One region of the Nocardioides sp. REDSEA-S30_B4 genome, then DNA from elsewhere that is predicted to be linked to it. Evidence: riboswitches for the same ligand, from Rfam matches in the RefSeq annotation. Region 1 holds a riboswitch; the other holds the start of a gene.
What was found. Region 1 has a riboswitch for thiamine pyrophosphate ahead of A6R01_RS14325 (thiamine phosphate synthase). Riboswitches for the same ligand answer to the same signal wherever they lie in the genome.
Positions count from the first base shown of each region.

Region 1 (8,847 bases):
CCGTGCCGCTGCGAGGTGGGCCGCTGGTGCGCCGCGAGGTGCAGCCCGTGCGCCCGCGGGTGGGCACGACGCGAGGTGAGCACCTCCAGGTCCGGCAGCGCGAGCAGCCGGTCGACCAACGCGGTCCACGCGGCCCGCTCCAGGTCGTGCTCACGCACGACCACCCGGCGAAGCCCGGCGGCCACGCACTCCTCGACCGTGCCCGCCAGTCCCCGCCCCAGGCGCAGCTGGGACCGATCGGTCAGCAGCATCAGCCGCGGCAGCCCCTCGATCACGGGACCACCCGACCCGTCACCGGGCTCGAGGCCCGGGCCGTGGTGGCCCGTGGGATCCGTCCCGCGCCGCGCGCGAGCCGGCCCGCTTCGACGGCGGCCGCCAGGGCGGCCCCCATCGCGACCGGGTCGGCGGCGCGGGTCACGGCGCTGGCGGCAAGCACCGCCGTGCACCCGAGCTCGAGAGCCAGGGCGGCGTCGCTGGCGGTGCCGACCCCGGCGTCGAGCACCACGGGCACCCCGACCGAGGCGACGAGCGTCTCGATGGCGTACGGGTTGAGGACGCCCTGTCCCGAGCCGATCGGTGACCCCAATGGCATCACCGCGACGCAGCCGGCGTCCTCGAGCCGGCGGGCCAGGACCGCGTCATCGGTGGTGTAGGGCAGCACGTCGAACCCGTCCGCGACCAGCTCGCGCGCGGCCGACAGCAGCTCGACGGCGTCCGGCAGCAGCGTGGTCTCGTCCCCGACGACCTCGAGCTTGACCCAGGTCGTGTCCAGCGCCTCCCGGGCCAGCCGCGCGGTCAGCACCGCCTCGCGGGCGGTCGTGCAGCCGGCGGTGTTGGGCAGCACCGGCACCCCGGCCCGACCCAGGGTGTCCAGCAGCCCACCCTCGCGGACGGAGGAGGTGCGCCGCAGCGAGACCGTCACCGCAGCCGGCCGCGCGGCGGCGAGCAGGTCGGGCAGCAGGCCCAGGTGCGGGAGGCCCCCGGTGCCGAGCAGCAGTCGGGAACCGAGGTGCTGGCGGCCGACGTCCCAGCCGTCGACGGGGCTCACGTGCCCGGTCATCCGCCCTGCACCGCCGTCACGACCTCGATCGCCTCTCCGCCCCGCAGCGGACGGCGGTCCCAGTCGCCGCGCGGGACCACGGCACCGTCCACGGCCACGGCGACACCAGCGGTCGGCAGGCCCCCGGGCAACCCGGCCAGCAGCGTGACCAGGGTCGGGTGGGCGGGGAGCGGGACGCGCTCCCCGTTGAGGGTCACGGTCGGGTCGTGCACGGTTCCTCCAGCAGGCGTCGAGGATCGGTCAGGGGGTCGGGGTCGGCGCCCTCGAGCAGGTCGGCGACGAGGAGCGCGGTCAGCGGGGCCAGCAGCACCCCGTGCCGGAAGTGGCCGGCCGCCAACACGACGCCGGGGTCGTGGGTCGGGCCGACCAGCGGCAGGTCGTCCGGGCTGCCGGGCCGGTCGCGGGCGGCCACCTCGACCACCGCGGCACGGTCGAGCCCGGGCAGCAGCTCGGTGGCGGCCGCCAGCAGGCGACGTACCCCGCCCGCGGTGGGGGCCGCCGGCTCGTCGTGCTCCTCCACGGTCGCGCCGACCACCACCTCGCCGCTCGCCCGCGGCACCAGGTAGACCGGCTCGCCGAACACCCAGCCGCGCACCACGTAGCTCGGCGGGTCGTCGCTCCGGAGACGGACGACCTCACCGCGGACGGGCCGGACCAGGTGGGAGTGCGGCGCGGGCAGGCTGCACCCGGTGGCGAGCACCTCGACGTCGTGCTCGACCCCGGCGTCGACCCCGGCATCGACCGCGTCATCCCCCGCGTCGACCTCGACCCGCTCGAGCAGCGCCGCGAGCACGGCCCGCGGATCGACCGACCGGTCCCCGGGCAGCAGCACCCCTCCGGCGGCCCGGGAGGTCAGCCTCGGCTCCACCTGTGCTAGTGCCGCCGGGTCCAGGGGAACGGCCTCGATCCCGTGCTCGGCCAGCAGCGCGGCCTGGCGGCGCGCCTCGACGAGGTCGCGGCCGTCGCGGGCCACCAGGACGGTGCCGGCGGGGGCCAGCGGCACCCCGAGCCGCTCCGCGTAGCCCGGCCACAGGGCGAGGCCGCGCAGCCCCAGGTCCAGGACGCCGGGGGCTGCCCAGGTGGCCTCCGCGGCGGGTGCGAGCATCCCCGCCGCCACTCCCGAGGCCCCCGAGCAGGGCGCGGGGTCGACGACCCGGACGCGGTGGCCACGGAGGAGCAGCTCCTCGGCGACAGCGAGACCGATGATCCCGGCGCCGCGCACGAGCACGCGCATCAGGCGACCGCCGCGACCAGCTCCTCGGCTGCTCTCAACGGATCTCGCGCCCGCCACAACGCCCCGATCACCGCCACGCCGTGGGCCCCCGCCGCGCGCACCTCCCGGGCCGTCGGCACGTCGATCCCGCCGAGCGCCACCAGAGGCAGGTGCCCGGTGGCCCCCCTCAGCGCCGCCACCCCGAGCGGGTCGGGCAGGTCGGCCTTGGACCCCGAGACGCCGATCGGCCCGAAGCCGGCGTAGTCGGCCCCGTCGTGGTGGCCGCCGTCGGCACCGGTCGCCAGGGCGACGTCGAGCCGGTCGTCGACGACCACCATGACGTCGTACGACGTGAGCGAGGCCATGACCGTGACCACGAGCGCGAGGCAGTCGCGGTCCTCGTTGGTCTTGTCCCGGACCTGGAAGCCCGTCACCCCGCGAGCTGCGAGCGCCGGCAGCAGGGACAGGTCGTCGTCGGGACCGACGAGGCAGAACACGCGCGGCAGCACCGCGGCGCTGCGGGAATGGGAGGACACAGGTTGCTCCTGACGCTTCCTTCGCCGGTCTTAACCGGATCAGGTTCGACGGTCGGAGCGGCCCCAGCTCCCTCTCAGCCCGCTGCCGCGAGCTCCCGTGGTGGACGGCGTCGACCCTAGACCGACCGGTCCGCGGCCCGTCAAGAGGGCCCCTCGGAGGACGGACTAGTCTGGCTGCTCGTGGCAGAAGCAGAGTTCCGGTACAGCGACCTCCTCCCGACCGGTCAGGACGACACCCCCTACCGGCTGATCACGACCGAGGGCGTCTCGACCGTCGAGGTCGACGGGCGCACGTTCCTCAAGGTCGACCCGGAGGCGATCCAGCGGCTCACCGCCGAGGCGATGCACGACATCAGCCACTACCTGCGGCCCGCGCACCTCGCGCAGCTTCGCAAGATCATCGACGACCCCGAGGCGTCGGGCAACGACCGCTTCGTCGCGACCGACCTGCTCAAGAACGTCAACATCTCCGCTGGCGGCGTGCTGCCGATGTGCCAGGACACCGGCACCGCGATCGTGATGGGCAAGAAGTCCGAGGCTGTCCTGACCGGCGCCGAGGACGGCGAGGCGATCAGCCGCGGCGTGTACGACGCCTACACCAAGCTCAACCTGCGCTACTCCCAGCTCGCTCCCCTGACGACGTACGAGGAGAAGAACACCGGCACCAACCTGCCGGCGCAGATCGAGATCTACTCCACCGCGGAGGGGCCGAAGGGGCCGGAGTACAAGTTCCTCTTCATGGCCAAGGGCGGTGGGTCGGCCAACAAGTCCTTCCTGTTCCAGGAGACCAAGGCGATCCTCAACCCCAAGCGGATGCTGAGCTTCCTGGACGAGAAGATCCGCTCGCTCGGCACGGCCGCGTGCCCGCCGTACCACCTCGCCGTCGTCATCGGCGGCACCAGCGCGGAGTTCGCGCTGAAGACCGCGAAGTACGCCTCCGCGCACTACCTCGACAACCTGCCGACCGAGGGCTCGATGAGCGCCCACGGCTTCCGCGACCTCGAGCTGGAGGAGGAGGTCTTCAAGCTGACGCAGTCCTTCGGGATCGGCGCGCAGTTCGGCGGGAAGTACTTCTGCCACGACGTGCGTGTCGTGCGGCTCCCGCGCCACGGCGCCTCCTGCCCCGTCGCGATCGCCGTCTCCTGCTCGGCCGACCGCCAGGCACTCGGCAAGATCACCGCCGACGGGGTCTTCCTCGAGCAGCTCGAGACCGACCCGGCGAAGTACCTCCCCGACACCACCGACGAAGCCCTGTCGGCTTCGGAGGACGACGTGGTGCGGATCGACCTGAACCGGCCGATGTCCGAAATCCTGCAGACGCTCTCGCAGCACCCGGTGAAGACCCGGCTCTCGCTCACCGGGCCGCTGGTCGTGGCCCGCGACATCGCGCACGCCAAGATCCAGGAGCGCCTGGACGCCGGCGAGGACATGCCGCAGTACATGAAGGACCACGCGGTCTACTACGCCGGCCCGGCCAAGACGCCCGAGGGCTACGCGTCCGGGTCCTTCGGCCCGACCACGGCCGGGCGCATGGACTCCTACGTGTCGTCGTTCCAGGCCGCGGGCGGCTCGATGGTGATGCTGGCCAAGGGCAACCGCTCCAAGGTCGTCACCGAGTCCTGCGCGGAGCACGGCGGCTTCTACCTCGGCTCCATCGGCGGCCCGGCCGCGCGGCTGGCTCAGGACTGCATCAAGTCCGTCGAGGTGCTGGAGTACCCCGAGCTCGGGATGGAGGCGGTCTGGAAGATCCAGGTCGAGGACTTCCCGGCCTTCATCGTCGTCGACGACAAGGGCAACGACTTCTTCACCGACCCCTCCGGCGCGGTCACCGTGCCGATCTCAGGGATCCGGGTGCGCTCGGCCGAGTGAGCGAGCAGTCGCCCGAGGGACGAGGGCGTGACCGGCGGGTCGAGACCCGGTGAGGTGTGCGCCTGCGTCGCCGGTCAGTTGCGGTCGGAGCCGGCCCGGCTGTTGGGGCCGGTGGGTCCCTCGTCGACCTCGCCGGACTCGGCGTCGGGCTGACCGGCGACGGCCTGGTCGTCGCTGATGGGCTCGTCGGCGTCCTCGAGGCTCTGCACCTCGGAGACCTGACCCTGCTCCGAGGTGTCGCGGCCCTGCTCGTCTGCACTCATGGCCTCGACAGTAGGTCGCGGATCCGTGCCATCCCTCACCCGGCCGTCGCGCATGGCGACGCCGGGACCGGGCAGCATGGGGCCATGCCGGACGTGCCGACACCACCCGCCCTGCCCGCCCTCGAGGCGGAGGTGGAGTACGCCGAGGTGGCCCGCACCGAGACCGAGCGAGGCGAGCTGGTGCTGCGCCAGCGCCGCGAGGGCGACGGCCCGACCGTGCTGGAGCTGCGCGCCAACGGCGTCTTCGTCATGGACACCCGCGAGGTCGGCAGCGAGCGCGCGCTGGCCACCGCGGCCCTCGCGGTCGTGGAGGACCCGCGCGCGGTCGTGGTCGGCGGGCTCGGTCTCGGCTTCACGCTCCGCGAGGTGCTGACCGACCCCCGGGTCGAGCGCGCCGCGGTCGTGGAGATCGAGCAGTCGCTGGTCGACTGGATGCGCGACGGGACCGTCCCGCACGGTCCCACGCTGCTGGCCGACGAGCGGGTCACGGTGGTGGTCGCCGATGTCGCCGCCGCCCTCGAGGAGGCGCGCCCGGCGTCGTACGACCTGGTGCTGCTGGACGTCGACAACGGTCCCGGCTACCTCGTCCACGACGAGAACGCCGCGATCTACCGCACCCCGTTCCTGCGTACGGCGGCGCGTGCCCTCCGCCCGGGCGGTGCCGTGGTCGTGTGGTCGGCGCAGGAGTCACCGGCGCTGGAGCGCGCCATGACCGAGGCGCTCGGCGGCTGCGAAACTCGCCCGCACCCGGTGCTGCTGCAGGACCGCGAGGAGACCTACTGGCTCTACCTGGCGCGCGCGACAGCCTGAGCGCGGTCGACGGTCTCGGCGACCGGGTCGGGCTCGGCGGGCCGACGGGCGGAGACCAGCAGGGTCGTCGTCACGGCCACCAACGCCCAGCCGGCCAGGACGGCGACTCGCGGACCCACGTCGGAGGCTGCGAAGTAGACGACCTCCCGCACGGCCGCGGTGCCGGCCCCGTTGGGCAGCCACGGCCCGATGGCCCGCCAGAAGGCCGGCAGCAGGTCCGTCTGGTAGGCGCCTCCCGCACTGGGGTTGCCCAGCACCACGAAGAGCAGGACGGTCACCCCGATGCCGGCAGTCCCGAGCAGCCCCTGGAGGGCTGCGGTGACGGAGGCGCCGATGAAGACCAGGACGGTCCCGAGGCCCCACAGCGCCAGCAAGTGCCCGCTGATCGCTCCGAGGACCCGGTCCACGAGCAGCGCACCGCCCAGCCCCGACGCGACGGCGTACCCGGCCATCAGGCCCAGGCGGCGTGCCGCTGCCACTCGGCCGGTGGGTCGGGCTCCTCGACTCACACCGAGCAGCGCGGCGAGCAGGTAGCCGCCCACCAACCAGCCGAGCACCAGGTAGAAGCCGGTCAGGCCGCGGGCGTCGCCCTCGACGGGCGGCACCAGATCGACCGTGCGCAGCTCGCGGCCCCGCGCCTGCTCCACGGCGTCGAGCAGCTGGGTGACCGCGGTCGCCTCGGTCGCCCCGGCACCCGAGGCCAGGAACAGGGTGTCGCGAGCGCCCTCGGGCCGGGCCACGAGCGCTGCAGCGCTGCGCCCCTCACGCACCGACTCGCGCGCGGCGGCCACAGAGGCGGCCGCCGCCACGTCGACGGGGTGGCCGTCGAGCCCGTCGAGGACCTCGGCCGCCGCGCCGGAGTCACCGCCGGCGACGACCACGCGCACGTCGTGCGGCGAGGGGTCGTGGAAGGCCCCGACGTAGCTGCCGATGAAGGCCAGCTGGAGCAGCAGCACGGCCACCACCAGGCCGACCACCGAGGAGGCCTTGGCCGAGGGCGACGTCGCCGGCGCACCGGCTCGACGCGGGCCGAGGTGGCGGGCACGACGACAAGTTTCGCTACTCATAGTTGCGATACTAACGGTAGCGATAAACTGGGTCCATGCGAGACCAGGAGGGCCCCCGTCCCGGACGCCCCCGACAGGCCGACGTCAGCGGGCGGATCCTGACGGCGGCACGCGAGCTGATCGCGGCGCGCTCCTGGGAGCGCATCAGTCTCGACGAGGTCGCCACGCGAGCGGGCGTGGCGAAGACCACTCTCTACCGCCGCTGGCGGAGCAAGGACGAGCTGGCCGTCGCCACCCTCGAGCACGCGCTGGGCCCTCTGCCGGCCGCCACGTCGGTCCGGGCGGCGGTGGGCTGGCTCGCCGAGCGCGTCCGCGACCCCGGCACCCGCCACGTGCTGGTCACCCTCACCTCCCTCAGCGCACGGGACCCCGACCTGCGGACCATGCTGCGCAGCCGGCTCCGCGACCCCTACGTGGCCTCGTTGCGCGACGAGCAAGCGACGCGGGAGGCGAGCGCCACACTCGCCTTCGACCTCGTGGTCGGGACCCTGCTCCACCGCGCCGCCATGACCGGCGGGATCACCGACGGCGACGTCGCCGACGTCTCCGACGTGGCCGAGCAGCTCATGTCTCCGGCCGCAGACCTGCCCTCACGCGACGCCGCCGGCGCACCGTAGTGGTCCTCACGCCCGTCGGGCCCCCGGTCTCGGGGCGTCCTCCGGGATCGGGTCGGCGGGATCCATCTCCCCGTGGGCCTCGTGCTCCCGCTGCCGAACGGCGACCCGGATCTGCTCGAGGTTGTTGCGCAGCAGGTCGGAGACGAGCTCGTCCATCCGCGGGTCGCTGAGCATGTCGACGATGACGCGAAGCACGGTCTCGGAGACCTCCGAGACGATCGTGTCGTAGCCGGGCAGCTTGCTGACCAGGCGCACGTTGGGGTCGGCGCTGACCTTCTCGGCGACCATCTGCTTGAGCTCGTCGTGGTTCTCCAGCAGCGCGTCGGAGATGTTCTTCGTGTAGTGGCCGGTGCGGATCACCGCCACGACCTCATCGAGCACGACGATGGTCAGCGGCCGCTTGACCAGCTCGATCAGTCGGTAGGCAAGCCGGCTCGCGCGCCGCACCACCCAGGGGCGTCGCATGCCCAGCCTCACCAGCACCGCACCGGCGAGCGCGGAGGCGATCGAGCCGCCGACCACGATGCCGAGCACGAGCAGCAGCACCTCGAGGGTGCTCAGGTCCTCCCACCACTGCGCCATGGCGGCACCCTATGAGCCCGCGGTGTCACCCCAGTGGCGCGTTGAGCGACAGCCCGCCGCCCCAGGCCCACCACGCCCCGGTGGCGAGCAGGGCCACGGCGAGCACGCTCGGCCACCACGCCGTGCGTGGCGGGGCTGTCGTCGCCGGTCCAAGCGCCAGGAGCGCGGCACCGGCGCCCACGCGCACCGCCTGCCCACGTCGTACGACGACGGGCAACCCGCGGCACACGGCGACCGCCAGCACGAGGGTGACCAGCAGCAGCGGCAGACCCAGCAGCAGGCCGCCGTCGGTGAGCCCCTGGAGGAACCCGTTGTGCACGTAGGCGGTCCGACCGGCCCGGTGGCCGACCCCGACGGCCTCGGTCGCCGCGCGGAACCCGTCGAAGCCGGCGCCGGTCAGCGGCCAGCGCTCGATGACCTGCCAGGCGGCCGCCCAGGTCAGCAGCACCAGCCCGGTGGCGGCCGCCAGCACCCAAGCCCCCGCGTCGTCGCGCCCCGCCCAGCCGGTCGGGGAGAACGCCACGACCAGGCAGGCGCCCGCGGCCAGCGCGGCGGAGGGCAGCAGCGCCCACAGGGACAGCGTGCGCTCGGGTCACACCGCGACCCAGGCCAGCGCGGCGAGCACGCAGGCGACCGAGAGCAGGTGTGGCTCACGCCCCCCGGTGCCCCACGTGAGGTAGGTGGCCCACCAAGCCAGCAGGGCGACGACCGCTGCGTCGGGCAGCCAGGAGTGCGACGACCCGAGCCAACCGGGGCGCTGGTCGGTGGTCGGGTCGGGCTCGTGGGGGGTGGGGTGTGCCGGGGGGGCGAGGGTCGTCACGGGAGAGGTC
Region 1 is NZ_LUPI01000079.1:22,033-30,879, reverse strand. Features, by position in the region: gene A6R01_RS14345 (hypothetical protein) at 1-275, opposite strand, end outside; gene A6R01_RS14340 (thiazole synthase) at 272-1,048, opposite strand; gene thiS (sulfur carrier protein ThiS) at 1,057-1,272, opposite strand; gene thiO (glycine oxidase ThiO) at 1,254-2,294, opposite strand; gene A6R01_RS14325 (thiamine phosphate synthase) at 2,294-2,809, opposite strand; TPP riboswitch at 2,808-2,918, opposite strand; gene A6R01_RS14320 (fumarate hydratase) at 2,990-4,678, shown strand; gene A6R01_RS14315 (hypothetical protein) at 4,753-4,941, opposite strand; gene A6R01_RS14310 (hypothetical protein) at 5,026-5,751, shown strand; gene A6R01_RS14305 (DUF3533 domain-containing protein) at 5,727-6,818, opposite strand; gene A6R01_RS14300 (TetR/AcrR family transcriptional regulator) at 6,854-7,435, shown strand; gene A6R01_RS14295 (hypothetical protein) at 7,442-8,017, opposite strand; gene A6R01_RS14290 (hypothetical protein) at 8,043-8,540, opposite strand; gene A6R01_RS14285 (hypothetical protein) at 8,610-8,837, opposite strand.

Region 2 (8,847 bases), on a different contig from region 1:
GCGGCGTGTCCCTGCGCGAGTCGATCGAGCTCCTGCAGCTGCTCGAGGCCGACGGCACGCTGGACGCGGTGCAGCTCTCCGGCGGCTCGTCGCTGATGAACCCGATGTACCTCTTCCGCGGCGACGTCCCCGCCGAGGAGTTCGCGGCCTCGATGCCGCTGCCCGTGCGCTGGGGCATGCGTACGCCGGTGGGTCGCTCGTTCCTCAAGGAGTACGCCTTCGAGGAGGGCTACTTCCGTCCCAAGGCGCTGGAGGTCCGCGAGGCGGTGTCGCTGCCGTTGATGCTGCTCGGCGGCATCAACCGGCTCGAGACGATGCAGCAGGCGATGGCCGACGGGTTCGACTTCGTGGCCATGGGTCGGGCGGTGCTGCGCGAGCCGGACCTGGTCGCCCGGCTCGCCGCGGGGCAGACCGCCTCCGGGGTCTGCATCCACTGCAACCGGTGCGTGCCCACCATCTACTCCGGCACTCGCTGCCCGGTCCGCGACCCGCACCCGGTCGTCGAGTGCTAGGACCCTTCCCTAGGAGTAGAACCTGTTCTAGTCTGCGACGCATGTCACAGGTCATCCCCCAGAAGCCGTTGCGCGTCGTCGTCTGGTCGACGGGCACCATCGGCCGGCACGCGATCGCCGGCGTCGACGCCCACCCCGACCTCGAGCTGGTCGGCGTCTGGGTCTCCAACCCCGACAAGCACGGCAAGGACGCCGGGGTGCTGGCCGAGCTCGGCCGCGAGCTGGGGGTCCCCGCCACCACCGACCGCGACGAGCTGATGGCGCTCGCTCCGGACGCCGTGGTGCACACCGCGATGACCGACGACCGGGTCTTCGAGTCGATCGAGGACCTCATCTGGATGCTCGGCAAGGGCGTGAACGTGGTCTCCTCCGGCCCGGTGCTGCTGCAGTGGCCGCACGGAATCCTGCCCGACGAGATCCTCGCGCGGATCGAGGAGGCCGGTCGGGCCGGCAGCGCCTCGCTGCACGTCAACGGCATCGACCCCGGCTTCGCCAACGACGTGCTGCCGCTGGTCATGACCAGCCTCTCCCAGCGCATCGACGAGGTGCGGGTCATGGAGATCTGCGACTACTCCACCTACTACCAGCCGGTGGTCATGGGTGACCTGTTCGGCTTCGGCAGGCCGATGGACGAGCTCGGCTTCCTGTGGCACCCCGGGGTGCTCACCATGGCCTGGGGCTCGGTGGTCAAGCAGATCGCCGCCGGCCTCGGGGTCACCCTCGACGAGCCGCTCACCGAGGAGGTCGACCGCCGCCCGGCCGCCCGTGACACCGCCAGTGTGTCCGGCGACGTCGTCGAGGGGACCATGGGCTCGGTCCGCTTCGCGGTGGTCGGCAAGGTCGACGGCGTGCCCCGCGTCGTGCTGGAGCACATCACCCGCACCGACGCCGAGTCCGACCCCGACTGGGACACCCCGCCCCCGGGCACCGACGGCTGCTACCGCGTGAAGATCACCGGCGAGCCGATGATGCACGTCGACTTCGTCCACCACGGCGAGCACGGGGACCACAACGTCAGCGGCATGATCACGACCGCCCAACGGCTCGTGAACGCGCTGCCCGCGGTCGTCGCCGCCGCCCCCGGACTGGTCACCGCGCTCGACCTGCCGCTGGTCACCGGCCGCGGCCTGGTCGCCGGCTCGGGCCACACCGGTACGACGGTCTCGACGGGCTCGACCACCGGGGAGGAGGGATGAGCATCCTCGACCGCTTCGGCGTGCCGGGCACCGCTGCGATCGTCACCGGGGCCGGCCGCGGCCTCGGCGCCGCCACCGCGGTGGCCCTGGCCGAGGCCGGATCGGACGTGCTGATCTCGGCGCGCACGGAGGCCCAGCTCGACGAGGTCGCCGCGCAGGTCCGGGCCACCGGGCGCCGCTGCGAGGTCGTCGCGGCCGACCTCAGCGACCTCGACGCGGTCGCCGGCCTCGCGCAGGCGGCGTACGACGCGTTCGGGCGTCTCGACATCGTCGTCAACAACGTCGGCGGCACCGGCCCCCGCGGCTTCCTCGACACCAGCCCGGGCTACCTCGAGCGGGCGTTCTCCTTCAACGTCAGCACCGCGCACGTGCTCACGAAGGCGGCCGTGCCGCTGCTGCTGAAGACCCTGGACGGCGAGGACGAGGCGAGCGCCGCGCAGAAGTCGGTCGTGACCGTGAGCTCCACGATGGGCCGCAGCGCCGACCGCGGCTTCGTCGCCTACGGCACCGCCAAGGCCGCGCTCGCGCACTGGACGAGGATGGCCGCCCAGGACCTCTCGCCGCGCATCCGGGTCAACGGGATCTACGTCGGCTCGATCATGACCAGCGCGCTGGAGATGGTCGCGGGCGACCCGAACCTGATGGGCCAGCTCGAGGGCAAGACGCCCCTGGGGCGCGTCGGCGAGCCGGCCGACATCGCGGCCGGTGTGCTCTACCTGTCCTCGCAGGCCGGGCAGTACCTCACCGGCAAGCTGCTCGAGATCGACGGCGGCATCCAGCAGCCGACCCTCGACCTCGGCTTCCCCGACGTCTCCGCGTGACCGGTCGCCGCCGTGATGAACAGGTGTCCTAGGGTCGCCGGGTGAGCCTGTCCAACACCCCCACCGCCCACGCCGTCTCGCCGGACTCCGGGGAGCACTGGACCGCGGAGGGTGCGTGGCCGGTGGCGCCGGGGCTGTGGCGCATCCCGCTGCCGCTGCCGATGGACGGGCTCAAGGCGGTCAACGTCTACGTCCTGGAGACAGACGCGGGGCTGACCCTGGTGGACGGTGGCTGGGCGATCCCGGTGGCGCGCGAGCTGCTCGAGAAGTGCCTCGGCCAGATCGGTGCGGGCTTCGCCGACATCCGCCGGTTCCTGGTCACCCACGTGCACCGCGACCACTACACGATGGCCACGGTGCTCGGCCACGAGGTCGGCGCCGAGGTGGCGCTGGGCCGCGGGGAGGAGCCGGCGCTCGACCTGCTCAACAACGTCGAGCAGATCACCGAGAGCCCGTTCTTGGCGGTGCTGCGCTCCTCGGGGGCGCTGGACGTCGCGGAGGAGTGGGCGGCGGGTCACGGTGACGACGAGGTGCCGCCCAAGGAGGACTGGCAGTACCCCACCCGCTGGATGGACGGCGACCACACCATCACCGTCGGTCACCGCTCGATCGAGGCCGTGCACACGCCCGGCCACACCCCGGGTCACTTCGTCTTCGCCGACCGCGCCGAGGGCGTGCTCTTCGCCGGCGACCACGTGCTGCCGACGATCACGCCGTCGATCGGTTTCACCGTGCCACCGACCGACCAGCCGCTCGGCGACTTCCTCTCCTCGCTGGCCCGGGTGCGCTCGCTGCCCGACCTGCGCATCCTGCCCGCCCACGGCCCGGTCGCGCCCTCGACCCACGACCGCGTGGACGAGCTGACCGCCCACCACGAGAAGCGTCTCGCCCAGAGCCTCGCCGCGCTCTCCGGCGGCCCGGTCACCGCCCACGACGTCGCCGGCACGCTCGGCTGGACCCGCCACGAGCACGCCTACGAGACCCTCGACGTCTTCAGCCGCGGCATGGCCGCGATGGAGACCAAGGCGCACCTCGACCTGCTCGTCGCCCGGGGTCAGGCCACCGCCGCCCCCGCCCAGGACGGGGTGCGCTACCGCGCGGTCGGGGCCTGAGCCTGCGGCGGACCTTCCAGCCGCCGGAAGCCGAGCCCCAGCAGCACCTGCGCCAGCGTGTACGTCGCCATCACGACCCGCTCCATCCACCGGGTGCTCGCGTCGGGACGCCCCGCCAGCACGAGGTCACGGGTGCCGAGCACGGTGTCGGAGGCCAGGAAGACCGCCCCTCCGGCCGCGAGCAGCCGCCGGGTCGTGGGGTCCGCGTCGACGGCCTGGGTCACGGCGGCCATCGACGCCACCGTCAGCGTGTACGCCGTCACCGGCACGCCCAGTCGCGGGTCGACCCGGTGCGCGGCGAGCCCCATGAGCGGAGCGGAGGCGAGGGTGGATCCGGCCATCAGCCGCACCCGCCGGCTGGCGCGGAGCCGGTCGCGGGACACGTGCGGGGCCAGCGCGGCGACGTACCCGCCGTGGGCGACGGCGAAGGAGGCCACGCCGGCCCGGAAGGCGCGCGGCCCGTCGACCATCAGCGCGACGTCACCGGCCCACGACCCGGCCAGCCCGACCGCGACCGCGGGCGAGCGGGGCGGCACGGCGGCGGCCAGCACCGGCATCAGCGCCGTCTTCGTGACCGCGCGCGCCAGACGCACGCGTGGTGTCGGCTGCCGCCCGGCGAGCCAGGCGTCGGCCACCGCCAGGACCGCGTAGCCCCCCAGCAGGGCCCTAGGGCTGCGCACCGACCGGCCTGATCATGGGCAGGTGCGGGATCGACCCGTCGAGGAACTCCGGTCCGCAGACCTCGAAGCCGAACGTGGCGTACCAGTCGGTGAGGGGGGTCTGCGCGGCGAGGACCACCGGACGACCCTCGCAGACCTCCAGGCACGCCGTCATCAGTGGTCCGGACAGGCCACGGCCCCGCGCACGCGGCGCGAGCGCGACGCGGCCGATGCGCCACTCCTCGCCGTCGTCGAGCACCCGGGCGACACCGACGACCTCGTCGGCGTCGTCACGGACCACGACGTGCACGGTGCCCGGCTCGGTGTCGCGGCCGTCGAGGTCGTCGTAGGGGTCGCCCTGCTCGACCACGAAGACCTGCTGGCGCAGCCGGAAGACGTCGTGGGCCGTGGTCGCGTCCATCTCCGCCCAGCGGTGGACGTGGGTGGAGCAGTGCATCAGCCCAGGAACTCCCGCGTCGCCCGCCAGGCGCGCCGCGCCTCGGGGATGAACGAGACCAGCGGGTAGACGTGGATGAGGTCCGGCTCCTCGACGTAGCTGAGGTCCCACCCGGCCTCCTCGGCACGCCGCGCGAGGAGCCGGCACCCGGGCACGAGCAGGTCGCGGGTCCCGCAGAACATCAGCGCCTGCGGCAGCCCCGACAGGTCGGCGAGGCCCGGCGAGACCTCAGGACGCCCGAGGTCCTCGGCCGACCCCGCCCACCAGGTCGCGTAGGCGTGCAGCTTGGTGATCCGCAGCCACGGGTCGCGCCGGGCGAACCACGCGGTCGCCGGCGTCGAGGTCGTGAGGTCCACCCACGGCGAGTGCAGCAGCAGGTGGGTCGGCTGCGCACCTCTGCGGTCGCGCAGCGACTGCGCCACCGCGAGCGCCAGCCCGCCGCCGGCGGAGTCTCCCGCCACCACGGTCGGGCCCTGCGACGTCAGCGCCGCCGCCAGGTCGACCAGCGCGTCGTGGGAGTCGGCCCACGTGTGCTCGGGGGCGAGGGGGTAGTCCGGCAGCAGGACCCGGGCCTGCAGCTGGTCGGCCAGCCTGGCGGCGTACCGCACGTGGAAGGGGTCCAGGGGCGCGGTGTAGCCGCCGCCGTGCAGGTAGAGGACCGTACGCCGAGGGGTGCTGCCCCGCCTCGTGATCGTGTGCACGGGGAACCCGGTGCCGCCGGCCGTGTCCTCGCCGATGGTCCGGGTCTCGACCGCGAAGCGCTTGTCGAACCGGACGACCGCGTTCGTCGGCAGTGCCCGGTCCAGGGAGCGGTGCCACCGCTCGATGCGCGCCCGCTCCTTCTCCTCGGAGTCGATCTCGAGCGAGCCGCGCATCTTCGGGATGCCGACGGCGATCAGGTCGTGTCTCAGGCTGGCCACGACCCCATCCCACCACTGCCGTGGGCACCCGCGGGGTGGGTCTCGGCAGGTCGCCGCACCGCGGGCGGTAGCGTGGGCCCCGACAAGACAGGGGAGCACGGGCGGCCGATGGCCGGGCGGGCTGAGAGTGCGGGTCCAGCGATGGACGAGAGCCGCAGACCCTCACGAACCTGCTCCGGTTAGCACCGGCGAAGGGAGTCGTCCCGTGCGACGTACTGCATCCATGACCGTCTCCGGCGTGCTCGGCGCTCTGCTGCTCACCTCGTGCTCGCTCATCGGCACCGGTGACGACGACAGCGCCGCCGACCCGTCGACCGGCACCAGCGGGGGCGCCGAGGCCGGCGGCCCGGTCGTGCTGGTGACCCACGACAGCTTCAGCCTCCCCAAGAAGCTGATCAAGCAGTTCGAGGCCGACACCGGCTACGAGCTCGAGCTGCGCTCCAACGGCGACGCCGGCAGCATGACCAGCCAGCTGGTCCTCAACGTCGACAACCCGCTGGGCGACGTGGCCTTCGGCGTCGACAACACCTTCGCCGGCCGTGCGCTGGAGGCGGGCGTCTTCGCGCCGTACCGCGGCGAGTGGCCCGCCGGTGTCGAGGACTTCGCGCTGCCCGGCGACGATGAGGGCGTGCTGACCCCGGTCGACAACGGCGACGTGTGCGTCAACGTCGACACGGCGTGGTTCGACGCGGAGGGCCTCGAGCCGCCGCAGACCCTCGAGGACCTCACCGACCCCGCCTACGAGGACCTCTTCGTCACCTCGGGTGCGACGACCAGCTCGCCGGGCTTCGCGTTCCTGCTGGCCACGATCGCGGCGTACGGCGAGGACTGGCCGACCTACTGGGAGGACCTGCTCGACAACGGCGCGAAGGTCGTCCCCGGCTGGGAGGACGCCTATTTCGTCGACTTCACCGCCGGCGGCGGGGGTGCTCGCCCGATCGTGCTGTCCTACGACTCCTCGCCGGCCTTCACCACCACCGACGACGGCTCGGAGACCACGACGGCGGCGCTCCTGGAGACCTGCTTCGAGCAGGTGGAGTACGTCGGTGTGCTGGCCGGCGCGGAGAACCCGGCCGGCGCGCAGGCGGTCGTGGACTGGATGCTGACCCCCGAGGTGCAGGCGGCGCTCCCGGACTCGATGTACGTCTTCCCGGTGGTCGACGGCGTGGAGCTGCCCGAGGCGTGGGCGGAGTTCGCTCCGCGGCCCGAGGAGCCGCTCGCGGTCGACGCCGCGGAGATCGACGAGAACCGCGACGCCTGGCTGACCGAGTGGCAGGACCTGGTCTCGCGCTGAGCGCGGCACCGGTGACCGCATCGGCTCCGGCATGACGTCGTACGGCGGCTCGGGCGCCCGCCGGCTCGCGGGGCTGGCGGCGCTGGCCGTCGTGCCGACGGCGGTCCTCGGGGTCTTCTTCGTCCTGCCGGTCACCGGGATGGTCTCGCGCGGCTTCGTCACCGACGGCGCGCTGGACCTCGGCGGCGTGCTCGAGGTCCTGGGCCGGCCGCGCACGCGGCGGGTGCTCTGGTTCACGGTGTGGTCCTCGGCGGTCGCGACGACGATCGCGGTGCTGCTCGGGCTGCCGGCGGCGTACGCCACGCACCGGCTGCGCTGGCCGGGCCGCCGGGTGGTGCGGGCGTGCCTGCTGGTGCCGTTCGTGCTGCCCACGGTGGTCGTGGGCGTCGCCTTCCGCCAGCTGCTGGGGGAGGCCGGTCCGCTGGGTTTCCTGGGGCTGGACGGCACCGCGCGGGCGATCATCGCCGGGCTGGTCTTCTTCAACGTGGCGGTGGTCGTCCGCGGGGTCGGCGCCGCCTGGGAGTCCCTCGACGCGCGGCCCGGCGAGGCGGCCGCGGCGCTGGGTGCGTCCCCGGCCCAGGTCTTCCGCACCGTCACCTGGCCGCTGCGCGCGGTCCCGGACGCGACGGTCACTCGGCGCGCGCCCACGCCACGTCGTCCGCGCCGGGCGGACACGGTGCCGCTGGTGCTGACCGTGCTCGTGCTGGCGTTCGTCGCGCTGCCGGTGCTGGCCCTGGTGACCGGGTCGCTGCGCCCCGACGACTCCTGGTCGCTGGAGGCCTACCGTGCGCTCTCGGGCCGCGGCTCGGCGCCCGGTCAGGGGGGCACGGCGCTGCTGGTGCCCGTCACCGAGGCACTGGTGACCTCGCTGCGCACGGCCGTCGACGCCACCTGGATGGCGCTGCTGCTCGGCGGGCTGCTCGCGCTGCTGCTGACCCGGCGCTCCCGCTCGCGTACCGAGCGGCGCGTGCGGTCGGTGCTCGACGGGCTGTTCATGCTCCCGCTGGGGGTCTCCGCGGTGACGCTCGGCTTCGGGTTCCTCATCACGCTCGACGAGCCTCCGCTGGACCTGCGGGACTCCCCGCTGCTCATCCCGCTGGCGCAGGCGCTGGTGGCGCTGCCGCTGGTGGTCCGGACGCTGGTGCCGGTGCTGTCCGGGGTGGACGACCGGCTACGCCAGGCCGCGGCCTCGCTCGGCGCCGGCCCGGTGCGCGCGCTGGTCACCGTGGACCTGCCGGTCGTCTGGAAGCCGCTGCTCGCCGCCGGCGGCTTCGCCTTCGCAGTGTCGCTGGGGGAGTTCGGCGCGACCTCGTTCCTCGCACGCCCCGACGACCCCACGCTGCCGGTCGTGATCTTCCGGCTGATCGGGCGCCCCGGCCCGCTCAACGACGAGATGGCGATGGCCGCCTCGGTGGTGCTGGCCGGCACCACCGCGCTGGTGATGCTGCTCGTCGAGCGGCTGCGGGTCCCCTCGGTGGGGGCGCTGTGAGTGGCCGCGGCGGGGTCTCGAGGCTCGCTCCGCTCGCACCTCGACCACCGGGGGTCGCTCGCCTCGCACCTCGACCACCGGGGGCAGCGCCGAGAGGGTCGCTGGTCGAGGTGCCAGGCGCCCCGACGCCCAGCCTCGAGACCCCTCGACCCAGGAGGAGCCGATGACGCTGACGATCCGCGACCTGCAGGTCGCCTACGACGACGTCCCCGCGGTGCGGGGGGTCTCGCTGACCGTCCCCGACGGCCAGGTGCTCGCGGTGCTCGGCCCCTCGGGCTGCGGCAAGTCCACGCTGCTGCGCGGCGTCGCCGGCCTCGAGCAGGCCAGCGGCGAGGTCGCGTGGGACGGGGAGGACGTGTCCCGGCTCCCCACGCACCGCCGCGGCTT
Region 2 is NZ_LUPI01000074.1:4,489-13,335, reverse strand. Features, by position in the region: gene A6R01_RS13475 (NADH:flavin oxidoreductase) at 1-512, shown strand, start outside; gene A6R01_RS13470 (diacylglycerol kinase) at 554-1,708, shown strand; gene A6R01_RS13465 (SDR family oxidoreductase) at 1,705-2,529, shown strand; gene A6R01_RS13460 (MBL fold metallo-hydrolase) at 2,571-3,641, shown strand; gene A6R01_RS13455 (lysoplasmalogenase) at 3,620-4,321, opposite strand; gene A6R01_RS13450 (GNAT family N-acetyltransferase) at 4,308-4,757, opposite strand; gene A6R01_RS13445 (alpha/beta hydrolase) at 4,757-5,677, opposite strand; TPP riboswitch at 5,757-5,891, shown strand; gene A6R01_RS13440 (thiamine ABC transporter substrate-binding protein) at 5,901-6,971, shown strand; gene A6R01_RS13435 (iron ABC transporter permease) at 7,003-8,460, shown strand; gene A6R01_RS13430 (ABC transporter ATP-binding protein) at 8,624-8,847, shown strand, end outside.
Region 2: it holds a riboswitch for thiamine pyrophosphate, as region 1 does, so the genes downstream of both, A6R01_RS13440 (thiamine ABC transporter substrate-binding protein) here and A6R01_RS14325 (thiamine phosphate synthase) in region 1, are expected to answer to the same signal.